DNA from 3 places in the Serratia sp. YWN4 genome. Region 2 is predicted to be linked to each of the others. Evidence: predicted binding sites of a transcription regulator. Region 2 holds the regulator's gene; each other region holds the start of a gene.
The links. The regulator CRP, encoded in region 2, controls carbon source genes, mostly activating them, when cyclic AMP is high. The targets are predictions, from matches to a motif close to ATGTGANNNNNNTCACAT.
Positions count from the first base shown of each region.

Region 1: the regulator CRP is predicted to act here: its motif matches at 1,512-1,529, upstream of ACX9GT_RS09290 (sugar transporter).
Region 3: the regulator CRP is predicted to act here: its motif matches at 2,478-2,495, upstream of ACX9GT_RS08660 (CidA/LrgA family protein).

Region 1 covers NZ_CM147696.1:1,981,596-1,985,767, forward strand. The annotation lists gene ACX9GT_RS09275 (YybH family protein) at 1-374, shown strand, start outside; tRNA gene ACX9GT_RS09280 (tRNA-Asn) at 506-581, opposite strand; gene ACX9GT_RS09285 (hypothetical protein) at 956-1,369, shown strand; gene ACX9GT_RS09290 (sugar transporter) at 1,588-2,775, shown strand; gene ACX9GT_RS09295 (fimbrial biogenesis chaperone) at 2,848-3,579, opposite strand; gene ACX9GT_RS09300 (fimbrial protein) at 3,576-4,172, opposite strand, start outside.
Region 2 covers NZ_CM147696.1:367,689-371,860, forward strand. The annotation lists gene ACX9GT_RS01665 (YccS/YhfK family putative transporter) at 1-1,510, opposite strand, end outside; gene crp (cAMP-activated global transcriptional regulator CRP) at 1,566-2,198, opposite strand; gene ACX9GT_RS01675 (OsmC family protein) at 2,581-2,988, shown strand; gene ACX9GT_RS01680 (LysR substrate-binding domain-containing protein) at 2,991-3,899, opposite strand; gene ACX9GT_RS01685 (phosphoribulokinase) at 4,063-4,172, opposite strand, start outside.
Region 3 covers NZ_CM147696.1:1,835,678-1,839,849, reverse strand. The annotation lists gene metG (methionine--tRNA ligase) at 1-401, shown strand, start outside; gene ACX9GT_RS08670 (endonuclease domain-containing protein) at 547-936, opposite strand; gene ACX9GT_RS08665 (MFS transporter) at 1,177-2,400, shown strand; gene ACX9GT_RS08660 (CidA/LrgA family protein) at 2,539-2,946, shown strand; gene ACX9GT_RS08655 (CidB/LrgB family autolysis modulator) at 2,943-3,638, shown strand; gene cdd (cytidine deaminase) at 3,835-4,172, shown strand, end outside.

The DNA.
Region 1 (4,172 bases), 1.6 Mb from region 2:
CAGACGATCTGGATACTACTCGTACTGCTTTTGGCCAAGCCATGGCAGCGCGGGATGTAGAAAGTATTGCGCAGTTTTTTGATGAAAAAGGCATTCTGGTCAAGCAAGACGGTTCCCTTGCTAAAGGACGAGCCGAGATCAAAGAAGGATTCCGCGAAATACTGGCGGACAAAAATAGGCGTGTCCGGAGCGTTCCTGATTCATCAACCACCGTGCAGAATGGCGATATTATTTTACGCAGCGGCCGCTGGCAGTTAGTCGATATTAATGGAAAGGTGCACGAAGAGTGGTTTGCCAGCGAGGTATTTCGTAAAAATGCGCAGGGTAAATGGGTTTATTTAATCGATAACCCTTATAACAAACTGCCTGATTAATTAGCCCAAAAAACACTCGCCCAAAAGGTGAATCATGGTGTCAAACGGAGATGCTGCCTCACGGCAAACGTTTTTCACGGTGCTGAAATGAAAAACGCCACGGACTGGTAAGAAATCCGTGGCGTTAAATTTGGCTCCTCTGACTGGACTCGAACCAGTGACATACGGATTAACAGTCCGCCGTTCTACCGACTGAACTACAGAGGAATCGTGTGAACGGGGCGCATCATAACGGCGAGCTATGGGTTTGTCAAAGCACTAAAGTGAGAAAAAAGTGTGTTTGCTGGCAGATTGAGCATCCTGGCTTGTTTTTCAGCACTTTTCTTGATCAAACATAGAAAAAATAGCCTACGAATCTTTTAAGGTAATGATATTTATCAATTCGATGTTATTATTCTTTATGTTCCGCATGGATTATTTTTAAGATTATTCTATGCTATTCTGGAAGGTGTTCTGTGATGATAAGGCTATTGTGACCTTTGCGGGCCTTGTCAGGGTTGTGCCTATTACTCTATGCTACGCAAAGTCATTTTTATGGCGGTAAACCACACCGTTCCTTTGTTTCCCGGAGTTTCCCAGTAATGAAAAAAACAATCGCGGTAGCCGCAGTGTGTGTGTTGTTGGCAGGGTGCCAGAATATGAATCAACGCCCAAAAGCCAACACTGCTGCCCCGGTGGCAACGCCGCGCCCGGCCGCTGTGACTCAACCGGTGGTACAGCCTGTAATTTCTGAAAGCACAGAGACATTGGTCGGTTCATGCATGAAAGAGCTGAATGCGTTGCAGCAGGTTAATCAAGCGATGTATCAGACACGCAGCATCGAATTGAACCATATTCTGTCGGAAGCCAAACTGTATATGCGGGTTCGTGACAACGTAAGCACTGATATCCATCAAATCATGGATGCCGCTTATAAATTCCGCATTTCAAAAACCTGCAATCAGATCCGAACCGACCTGACCAAAGCACTGGTTCAGCGCGTTGTTGGTTCGTAAAGCCTCTCTTTAGGGGTAGACCGTATTCAAGATTTCTTGGCATACGTGTTCTTGCAGTAGAAACGCTCTCATTTGGGAGCGTTTTTGTTTTTATCCCTGCCGTCGCCAGCGGCGATACTGTTGAAAAAAACAGCGAAATAAAATGTGATCTATATCGCATTTTTATTGCTGGTTGGCTAACATAGCGCTATTGCCTGCCCCTGCTATGGAATACCTTAATGGAAGAAATCAGTCCTTCCCGCTCAACCGCCTGGATGCGCGTGGTTGTTCTCGCCGTTTCAGCATTTATCTTTAATACTACCGAATTTATCCCGGTCGGATTATTGAGTGACATTGCCCAGAGCTTTGAGATGCAAACCGAACAGGTTGGCCTGATTATCACCATTTATGCCTGGATCGTTGCCACCGCATCGCTGATTTGCATGCTGCTGACCAGTAAGATTGAACGGCGCAAGCTGCTGATCGGAGTATTTGTCCTGTTTATTGCCAGCCATGTGCTTACCGCAGTGGCGTGGAACTTCACTACGCTGGTAATTTCCCGCGCCGGTGTGGCGCTGGCGCACTCGGTGTTCTGGTCGATCACCGCGTCGTTGGCGATCCGCGTTGCGCCTGCGGGCAAAAAAGCACAGGCGTTGAGCATGCTGGCAGGAGGCACTGCGTTGGCGATGGTGCTCGGGCTGCCGTTAGGCCGGGTGGTTGGGCAACTGCTCGGTTGGCGCATGACCTTTATCGGTATTGCCATTTGCGCCACTCTGGCGCTGGTGATGTTGTGGCGTCTGCTGCCGGTGCTGAAAAGCGAGCATTCCGGTTCGCTCTCCAGCGTACCGGTGTTGTTTAAACGCCCGGCGTTAGTCAGCCTGTTTATGCTGACCATTATTGTGGTGACGGCACATTTCACCGCTTACAGCTATATTGAACCCTTTATTCAGAACGTGGCGGCGCTGACGGCAAACTTTACCACGATGATGTTGCTGCTGTTCGGGGCGGCCGGTATTCTCGGCAGCCTGCTGTTTAGCCGCTACAGTGAACGTTTTCCCTCGGGTTTCTTTATTGGCGCGATTGGGCTGTTGGCCGTCAGCCTGTTGCTGCTGTTGCCCGCTTCGGGGAGCGAAACGGCTTTGACGCTGCTGTGCGTGGTGTGGGGCATGGCGATTATGGCGATTGGCCTCTCGATGCAGGCCAACGTATTGCGCCTGGCTCCGGATGCCACCGATGTTGCCATGTCGATCTACTCTGGCCTGTATAACTTTGGTATCGGCGCAGGTGCGCTGCTGGGTAACCAGGTCAGCCTGCATTTGGGGATGTCGAATATCGGTTTTGTCGGCGCGCCGTTGGCGCTGATCGCTCTCGGTTGGTGCGTGCTGAGTTTTTACCGCAGCGAGCGCTTACAGCAGCAGCGGGTTTGATAAGAATTGGCCCCACAGGGCCAGTTTCCTGCCTTGAAACTCTTGAACCTTGGGTTGTTCTAGATGACTTGGTTACCGCTTAAGGGATTTTTTGCCTTCAACGCCGTTACCATCATCATTGATCAAAATATAACTGATACTGTCCGGTTGCCAGTTGGCTTCGCCACTGAGCTCCAGCGTCTTGCTGGAAAAAGGGGCCAACATACCAATGTCTGCCGGGTAGGATTTACTCCCCCCCATGAGTTTGGCTGCACTGAAGGTGGCGTAATAAGGTGAGGTGTTTTCGACTTTAAGTTTCAGCACACCAGGCAGCCTGATCAGGCTGAACTGCTGCTGTTCTGTCAGCTTATCGACATTCGGCTTCAGGTTTTGCGGGCGATAAAACATCTTCAACTGTAGGCGTAATGCCACTTTCACCGCAGAAACACCAGGCGGCAAGTTGGCATCGGTGGGCGGGATCTCGTAAATATTCAGCCAGTATAACGACTCACGATCCTGCGGTTGTTTGATTTGGGTGGCCAGCAGGCGCAGGTTTTTTTTCTCCCCCGGTTCCAGCCGGAAAATCCCCGGTAGGGGTAACACCGGCACGTCTCCCGCCGTTTCCGGTGTCCCTTCTGGTGCTCCATCATCAATCCAGGTCTGCACAATCACCGGATAAGGATTGCCGTTCGACAACAGCAGCGAACGTTCGCGATCGGCCGCAGAAAACACCACCCGCGATGATTCAATAATCACGCCTGCCTGTGTCCAACTGCTGAACAACAGTGCGCCTGCAATACATAATCCGGTTAATTTTCGCATCATTGCACCTGAATAATAACCTGCGCCGTCGCGCTTACTTTGCCCGCGGTAACCGTTTTGCCTGGTAGGGCTTTTAGCGTCGCATTAAGCGTTTTAGTATAGGTAGTGACACCGCTGACGACGCTCCCTGCGGTTGCATCCGTCAATACTGGGTACCAACCTGCATTGTTGCCCCCCAGCACCGAGCCACTCAACGTACTGAGCAGATTCAATACCGTACCATTGGTACGTGAAATTTGAATGCCTACGCCAGTGGCGATGTTGGGATTGGTGCCATAACCATCGGATAAAAGATAGCTGACGCCTGAACCGGCGGTACCAAATCCAGCGGATACCGCTGCCGCTGCATTGGCGGGTTGTACCAAAATCCCCATTGCTGTCTGGTTGGCAGCCACTCCGCTGGCCAATGCCACTAGGCCAGCATTGGCAGGGGCCCCCGTCTGGCAGGCAAACTGAATTGTTATCGGCATCTGGCGTGTCACGCCGGATTTCAGTTCCGCTACCGTAATCAGCGGGAAAACAACCGTAGGGGTCACGTTAGTGACCGAACAGCTCGCCGCCCGGCGGACATAAATGCGGTTATGCAGGTTGACCGC
Region 2 (4,172 bases):
ACAGCCAGATACTCCCGCCAAACACCAGCACGCAGCCAATCAGCGTATCGAGCAGGCGCGGTACCAGAAAATGGGTGCCGTTAAGCGCCAACAATTGCAGGGTATACACCGCGGTGACGGTAAACCCCATCACCGCCAGCCCATAGTTTTTGCGTAATATCAGGTAGGCAGCCAGCGTGATCGCCAGCATGATGCTCAGCGTCAGGTGCTCCGGCAGTTGCAGTTGTAAGAGCCCGGCGGCGATCGCTAACCCGGCCAGCGTGCCGAGGGCACGATGTTGGATCCTGACGCGCGTGGCGTTATAGCCGTTCTGGCTGACCAGCATAATGGTTAGCAGGATCCAATAGGGCTTCGGCAGGTTGAAAATCATACCCAGGCTGCTGCCCACCGCCAGTATGATGCCCAGCCGGGCGGCATTGCGCAGGGCGTTGGACTTCAACGACAGATAGCTCACCACCGCGGGCCAGAACGGTAATCGCGCCTGGTTGGCCATCAGATCGCGCTGATACAGTGGACGCTGGCTGCGTAACAGGCGGGCGATGCGGCTGAAGTGGTAAAAACAGAACTGTCCCACCGGGTTTTCGGCATGCTGCGTGGCCACCTTTTCCAGCGCCGCCAGCTCATTCTTCATACTGAAACGCGCTGAACGCCGGTGATAGAGAATATCGTTGGCCACGATGCGCAAACGCCCGGCAATTACCTGAGCGTTGCGGCGGATAATCGCTTCGGCCTGGCTCTGTTCCACCAGTTTTTGCACTTCTTCTGGCTGATGCAGGCTGACGGTAATGTGTTCTTGCAGATCGAGTGCCACCTGAAAAGTGCGTTGCAGGCGTTTTTGCTCCTGATTATTGGCATGGGGCAGAAAGTTCAACTGCTGATATAACAGGCTGATCAGATCCATCACTTTTTGCTGGCGTTGCAGCAGCGGCGGCAGTGCAGTTTCTGGATCGATGTGCTGGGTCAGCAGCGAATATTTGGCTTCGAAATAGTCTGCCAACTGGATATAGAGCTGGCTCAGGGATTCGCGCATCGGTTGCTCTTTCCACAGTTTGAACCAGAACCAGGTGAACAGCCCGTACCAGGCGGTGCCGACCAGATACAGCAGCGGCGCATGCCAGATCGGCACGTGTCCGGCCATGCTGAGAGAAAAGATGGCGGCGACCAGCGCGGCGGGCAGCAGACGTGCGTGCAGCGGGCTGATTTCACCGCTGACGCCCAGCAACAGCGCCATTGCCAGCATCAGTAAGGGTAACGGGATATGCCACAGCAGCGCCTGTTGCAGCAGCAAACTGCTGAGAGCAAACAGGGAGCCGCCAACGGCCAGACGTTTGAAAAAGCGTTTGTGCGGCGTATCCAACCCGGCGATGTTGCAGCAGGCAGGTACCAGAGAGAACAGCAGGCCGAGTTGCAGGTTGCCCATCAGCAGGAAGAAAACCACCGGCAGGCACAGCACCAGCGTTTGCCGCAGTGCATAGTTGACTTCCGGGTGGTAGATCAGGCGCCGCCACATGATGAATGGGGGGAGTTAAAAAAAACGGCGTATCGCTACGCCGTTTCTTCAATAATTAACGCGTGCCGTAAACGACAATAGTTTTGCCGTGGGCAGAAATCAGGTTTTGATCTTCAAGCATTTTCAGAATACGACCGACGGTTTCACGTGAGCAACCGACGATTTGACCAATTTCCTGGCGGGTAATCTTGATTTGCATGCCATCCGGGTGAGTCATGGCGTCGGGTTGTTTCGCCAGGTTCAGCAGGGTTTGTGCAATGCGGCCGGTAACGTCAAGGAAGGCGAGGTTACCCACTTTCTCTGAGGTGATTTGCAGGCGGTTTGCCATCTGCGCAGACAGGCGCATCAGGATATCCGGATTAACCTGAATCAACTGGCGGAATTTCTTATAGGAAATTTCAGCCACTTCACAGGCTGTTTTCGCTCTAACCCAGGCACTGCGCTCCTGGCCTTCTTCAAATAATCCAAGCTCGCCGATGAAATCCCCCTGGTTAAGGTAGGACAGAATCATCTCTTTGCCTTCTTCATCCTTGATCAGCACCGCCACGGAGCCTTTCACGATGTAGTAGAGCGTTTCGGCCTTTTCACCTTGGTGAATCAGCGTACTCTTTGATGGATATTTGTGGATATGGCAATGAGACAGGAACCATTCAAGAGTCGGGTCTGTTTGCGGTTTGCCGAGAACCATTCGCTGTTATCCTCTGTTGTTATCGCTGCCTTGTATCACAGGGGTCAGAGTTCCCTGTAAAACGTGCTTATAGCCCGGTGTTTTATAGAGTGGCTATCAACAGGTTTTGAGGCATGTTATAGAAATACGCTTGTGCCTTAGCATATTAACTTGCGCCAAGTGCTGCAAGCTACATTCTGTTAACATACCAATATAGGGTCCTTTCCTCGGACATTTCCCTGAAATCGGTGACCTGGAAAGAGTTCTTGCGGCTCTGTTTGTAGCACAGAGTGAAGCGGGTGTCTTGTGTTGTCTCGCTTCAGCATGATTAGCATCAGGTTCCGTTGCCAGTTTCTATGCGAAAGCGTACCCTGATTTTGAGAAATTAACGGGAGTGTACAAAATGCAGGCAAGAGTTAAGTGGGTAGAAGGACTGACATTCTTGGGTGAGTCTGCGTCCGGCCATCAGGTATTAATGGACGGTAACGCGGGCGATAAAGCGCCAAGCCCGATGGAAATGGTCTTGATGTCGGTTGGCGGCTGTAGCGCCATTGATGTCGTCGCCATCCTGCAAAAAGGCCGTAACGATGTTCGTGACTGTGAGGTAAAACTGACCTCGGAGCGCCGTGAAGAAGCACCGCGTCTGTTTACCCATATCAACCTGCATTTTATCGTCACCGGCAAAGGGCTGACCGACAAGATTGTTGAGCGTGCGGTTAACCTCTCTGCCGAGAAGTATTGCTCGGTCTCGCTGATGCTGAGCAAGGCCGCCAGCGTGACCCACAGCTTTGAAATCTGCGACGTTGCCTGAAGCTACCAGAGGTAACTGTGGCAGTGGTTGCTCAATAAATGCAAAAATCGCCGCGCCGTGATGGTTAGCGGCGATTTTTGTGAGTACAGCACGCAGTACTGCGCCTGCGGCAGGCTGTCGATCGGCAACGTCACCAGTTTTTGCTGCAAATGGAAAGGCGTGTTCATCGCCCGCGCGACAATGGTCAGATAGTCTGCCTCCAACACCATATTCAATCCGCATACCGCCGAATCCGAACGAATGGGCCTATTGGTCAATTGCTGATAAAAGCTGCCGAGTACCGATTGCAGCTGTTGATAATAACCCATGTCGGTTTCTGGCAGCAGCCATTTGGCTCCGTACAGTTCATCCAGTGATGTCGCCTGTGCCAGAGGATGCCCGCGGCGCGCAATAATGCAAAACGGGGCTGTGAACAGTGGGGTGCAGATTAAATGTTGCAGCGGCATGTCTGGGGTCACCGTGCCGATGGCAAAATCCAGTTGGCCTGTGTGCAAGGCTGGCAACAGAGTGGAGAGCTGTGCTTCACGGATCAGCAGATTGGCCTGCGGGGCGGAAGCCTTGAAGAGATCGACCAGTTCTGGGAGTACCGTCACGGCCAGTAGCGAGGAGCAGCCTATCGCCACGCTGCCCTGCGAATGCTGGTGCAACTGTTGGATCTCCTCGGTGGCGCGCTGTAATTCCTCAATCACTAATTGCATTCGTACAGCAAAAGTGTGGCCGGTTTCGGTCAACGTCATCCCCTTGCTGCTGCGCACGATCAACTGGGTTTTCAGCGTCTGTTCCAGTTCTTGGATAGAGCGGCTGACCGCCGGTTGAGACTGTGCCAAGGCGCGCGCAGCGCCACGAATACTGCCGCAGCGTATCACTTGCTGAAAGGCTTTTAGCTGCTGCAACTTTGGTAATTGGCGCATTTGTGCCTCTCCTTAATCGCTTAAAACGATAATTTCACCTTGCCCGCAGAAGGAATATCGGCGATGAGAAATCATTCATTAATGATTTTTTGTCGTTTGTGAGGGAGTGGCTGGTGCAGGATGACAGAGGGTTAAGCGCGGTGATTGGCCGCGCCCAAAAGAGTTATTCGATTTTTTTGCCTTCGAGCAGCCGTTGCACCAACGGTGCCATGATCAGCTCCATCGCCAGCCCCATTTTGCCGCCCGGCACCACCAGCGTATTGATGTGCGAGA
Region 3 (4,172 bases), 1.5 Mb from region 2:
TTAACGCCTCGAAGGAAGACATGGCCGCCGCAAAAGTGGTGACCGGTCCGCTGGCGGATGATCCGATCCAGGAAACCATCACTTTTGATGACTTCGCTAAGGTAGACATGCGGATAGCGCTGATCAAAAGCGCCGAGTTTGTGGAAGGTTCCGACAAGCTGCTGAAGTTGCAGTTAGATCTGGGCGGCGAATCCCGCCAGATTTTCTCCGGCATCCGCTCTGCTTATCCAGAACCGAAGCTGCTGGAAGGCCGCCTGACCATTATGGTGGCCAATCTGGCCCCACGCAAAATGCGTTTCGGCATCTCCGAAGGCATGGTGATGGCCGCTGGCCCTGGCGGGAAAGAGATCTTCCTGCTGAGCCCGGATAGCGGTGCGCAGCCGGGTATGCAAGTGAAGTAAAGCATCCGTGCAAGTCCCCTCACCCTAGCCCTCTCCCCCAGGGAGAGGGGACTGTTCAGCGCACATCTCAGCAATTTTATCTCACCTAACTTCCTTTGCCCTCCCTTCGGGAACTATTCCGTGAATTACTCAGTCGCCATCTCACCTAACGTCCTTTGCCCCCTCTCCCTCGGGGAGAGGGTCGGGGTGAGGGGCTGCTCTGCAAATGCTGTAAAATAATCTGCGCGACCCCCTCCCAGTTTTGAAAAATTTCATTGTTCCAAAAGCGAATCACCGTAAATCCCTGCTGCTCAAGAAAACGGGTCCGCTGCCGATCGTAAACAACCTGCTCCGCATGCTGGCCACCATCCAATTCAATAATCAACTTAGCTTGCCAGCAAAGAAAATCAGCAAAATAGGGCCCGACAGGGAATTGCCGGCGAAATTTAAACCCTGTGAAACGGCGATCGCGCAGTTGCAGCCACAACGCTTTTTCTGCCTCTGTCATGCAGGATCTTAAACGACGGGCCGTGCTCAAAGCGGTTACTTTCTTCATCAACACCTCCGCAACGAAGCCTATCGCCACAATTTCGGCTTAGCCATCCGTTCAAACGCACATTGCGTTCCTGATTCCAAAAAGTCGTCAGCCCTTTATTACTCGTTGGGAGGTTTATGACGGGCTACAGCCGTAGCCTCTTTTTTTAAACAATTTTTCAGATCCCCCCTTTCCAGTGCCGCAAAATCAGTTAATGTATCAACCTGGGTTAAATAACTGTATGCATTAACAGGGTAGGTTATGAAGGGATTCCCTCCGCTGATCAACACGTTGCTGGTAAGCTCGTTGGTATTGACTATCGGTCGCGGCGTGACGCTACCTTTTATCACCATCTATCTTACCGAGCACTTCCACCTGCTACCGAAAAGCGTAGGGATTATTCTCGGCATCAGCCTGGCAATCGGTATCATCAGCAGTTTTTATGGCGGCTATCTGGTCGATCGTTTTAATAAAAATTTCCTGATCCTGCTTGCCATCCTTTTATTTTCCCTGAGCTTCTTTGCTATTCCCTGGATCCCGCGCCCGGGGGGAGTCATCGCCGTCTTGGCCATCCTGCATACGGCCTATGCGGTACTTGGCATCGCCATCAAAGCCTGCTTTGCCCATTGGCTGCCAGTGGCTAAACGCATCAAAGCCTTCTCGATGAATTACACGCTGGTTAACGTCGGTTGGGCGGTCGGTTCATCACTGGGTGTTATGGTTGCCGGTTACAGTCCGCTGCTGCCGTTCTACCTCTCCGGAGTGCTGGCGTTACTGACGGTGACGGTGCTGAGTTTCCGCTTGCGCTATCAGCCTTCTTCTCCGATGGCGGAAACTTATGCTGCCCCGCTTGCCGTGCCCAACTTTCGCCAGACGGTGGGTATTCTGCGCCACGATCGGCGGCTGATCTATTTCACCATCGGCAGCGCGCTGGGTGCGGTAGTGTTCGGCCAGTTCACCGGCTATTTGTCGCAATATCTGATCACCGTATCCAACGCCGAATTTGCCTATAAAGTCATCGGCGTGGTGATGATCGTCAACGCCAGTATTGTGATCGCACTGCAATATCTGTTCAGCCGAGGTATGCGTCAGGACAACATGCTGCGCTGGTTGGCGCTGGGTACCCTGTTCTTCGTTCTGGGGCTGATCGGCTTTATGCTGGCAGGGCAATCAATAGGGTTATGGGCTGCGGCGATGGCCGTTTTCACCCTTGGGGAGATCATCGTGATCCCGGTCGAATATATGTTTATCGACTTCATCGCCCCAGCACACCTGAAAGGCAGCTATTACGGGGTGCAAAGCCTCAGCAATCTGGGCGGCGCGATCAATCCGGTCATGTGCGGCTTTCTGCTGAGCTACGCGCCGCCGCCGGTGATGTTCCTGGTGTTGATTGCTGCGGCACTGTTCAGCCTGCTGTTCTTTTTTCTGGGCCACCGCTTGGCAGAACGCCAGCGGCCACTTTCCACCCTCAGCAACGTGGAATAAGTGCAATGCCTACACTTAAACAGATCGGGATCCTGCCGAAGTGGCATACTATCCGCAAAGGTCATTCATGATGCGTTTTGTGGCGTAGCTCACAGTTTAATTGTATGATGAATACGTCAAGCTAAACGGGAAGGGGTTATGGGCAACGTATTCATGCTGTGCTGGAAATATGTTCGGGCAATCGTGCTGATTTATCTCAGTCTGTTTGCTGGCAACGCCATTGCGTCGCTGTTGCCTATCGCCATTCCCGGCAGCATCATCGGTATGCTGATCCTGTTTGCCCTGCTCTCCTCACAAATCCTGCCCGCCAAATGGGTCAAACCGGGTTGCCAACTGCTTATCCGCTACATGGTGCTGCTGTTTGTGCCGATCGGCATCGGCGTGATGCAGTATTATGACCAGATTATCGACGATCTCGGCCCGCTGGTGGTGTCCTGCCTGCTCAGCACCCTGCTGGTGTTTGTGGTGGTCGGCTATACCTCGCACTATTTCCACCGCGAACGCACTCTTCTCAGCAAGAACCAGAACGCGGGGGAAGATAAATGAGCCATGATATCTGGTGGTCTCTACCGCTGACGCTGATAGTGTTCTTCGGCGCACGCAAGTTGTCACAATGGCTTAAAATGCCGCTGCTTAACCCGCTACTGGTTTCCATGGCGGTGATCATCCCCCTGCTGTTGCTGACCAAGACGCCTTACGAGCACTATTTCCAGGGCAGTAAAATCCTTAACGATCTTCTGCAACCCGCGGTTGTCGCGCTCGCCTTTCCGCTTTATGAACAGCTCCACCAGATCCGCGCCCGCTGGAAATCCATCATTATCGTGTGCTTTATCGGCAGTATGACCGCAATGATCAGCGGTGGTGCTATCGCCCTGTTGATGGGGGCAAAGCCGGATATCGCAGCATCCATCATGCCTAAATCAGTGACGACGCCGATCGCCATGGCAGTGGCTGAGTCGCTTGGCGGCATCCCCGCCATTAGTGCGGTCTGCGTGATTCTGGTGGGTATTTTGGGGGCGGTTTTCGGCCATTCACTGCTCAATTTGCTGAAAATCACCACCAAATCCTCACGCGGTTTGGCGATGGGTACTGCATCACACGCGCTGGGAACCGCGCGCAGCGCAGAAATCGATTATCAGGAAGGCGCATTCAGCTCATTAGCGCTGGTGATTTGCGGGATTATTACTTCACTGGCTGCCCCATTCTTGTTCCCAATACTGCTGCATTTGTTCGGGTAATCATGCAAAACTTGCGAGACATCTCTTAAACTCGGTTTTAATTACATTTATTTCATTAAAAAAAAGACATCAATCACACTCGATTGTGAGAAGGTTACCTAGAATGTGTCAATGACTGGGGTAAGCGCCCGCAGCCAACAGAACTGCAACCTCACGTAATAAGCGCATATCCCGTTAACCTGTAGAGAGACTTTCTATGCACCCGCGTTTTCACACTGTTTACAGCGAACTGCCTGCGGCATTGCAATCTGCCCTGCTGCCTTATTTCGATGCGCCCGATTTCCCAGCCATGTTTCAAGCCGATCAGGTGGCAGCAATCAAGCAGCACTGCGGGCTGGATGATGATGCGCTGGCATTTGCCCTGCTGCCATTAGCGGCAACCTATTCGTTAACCCCTATTTCACACTTCCACGTCGGGGCGGTGGCTCGCGGCGTCAGTGGCAACCTGTATTTTGGTGCCAATATGGAATTCAGCGGTGCGCCGCTGCAACAAACCGTGCACGCTGAACAATCGGTGATCGCTCACGCCTGGCT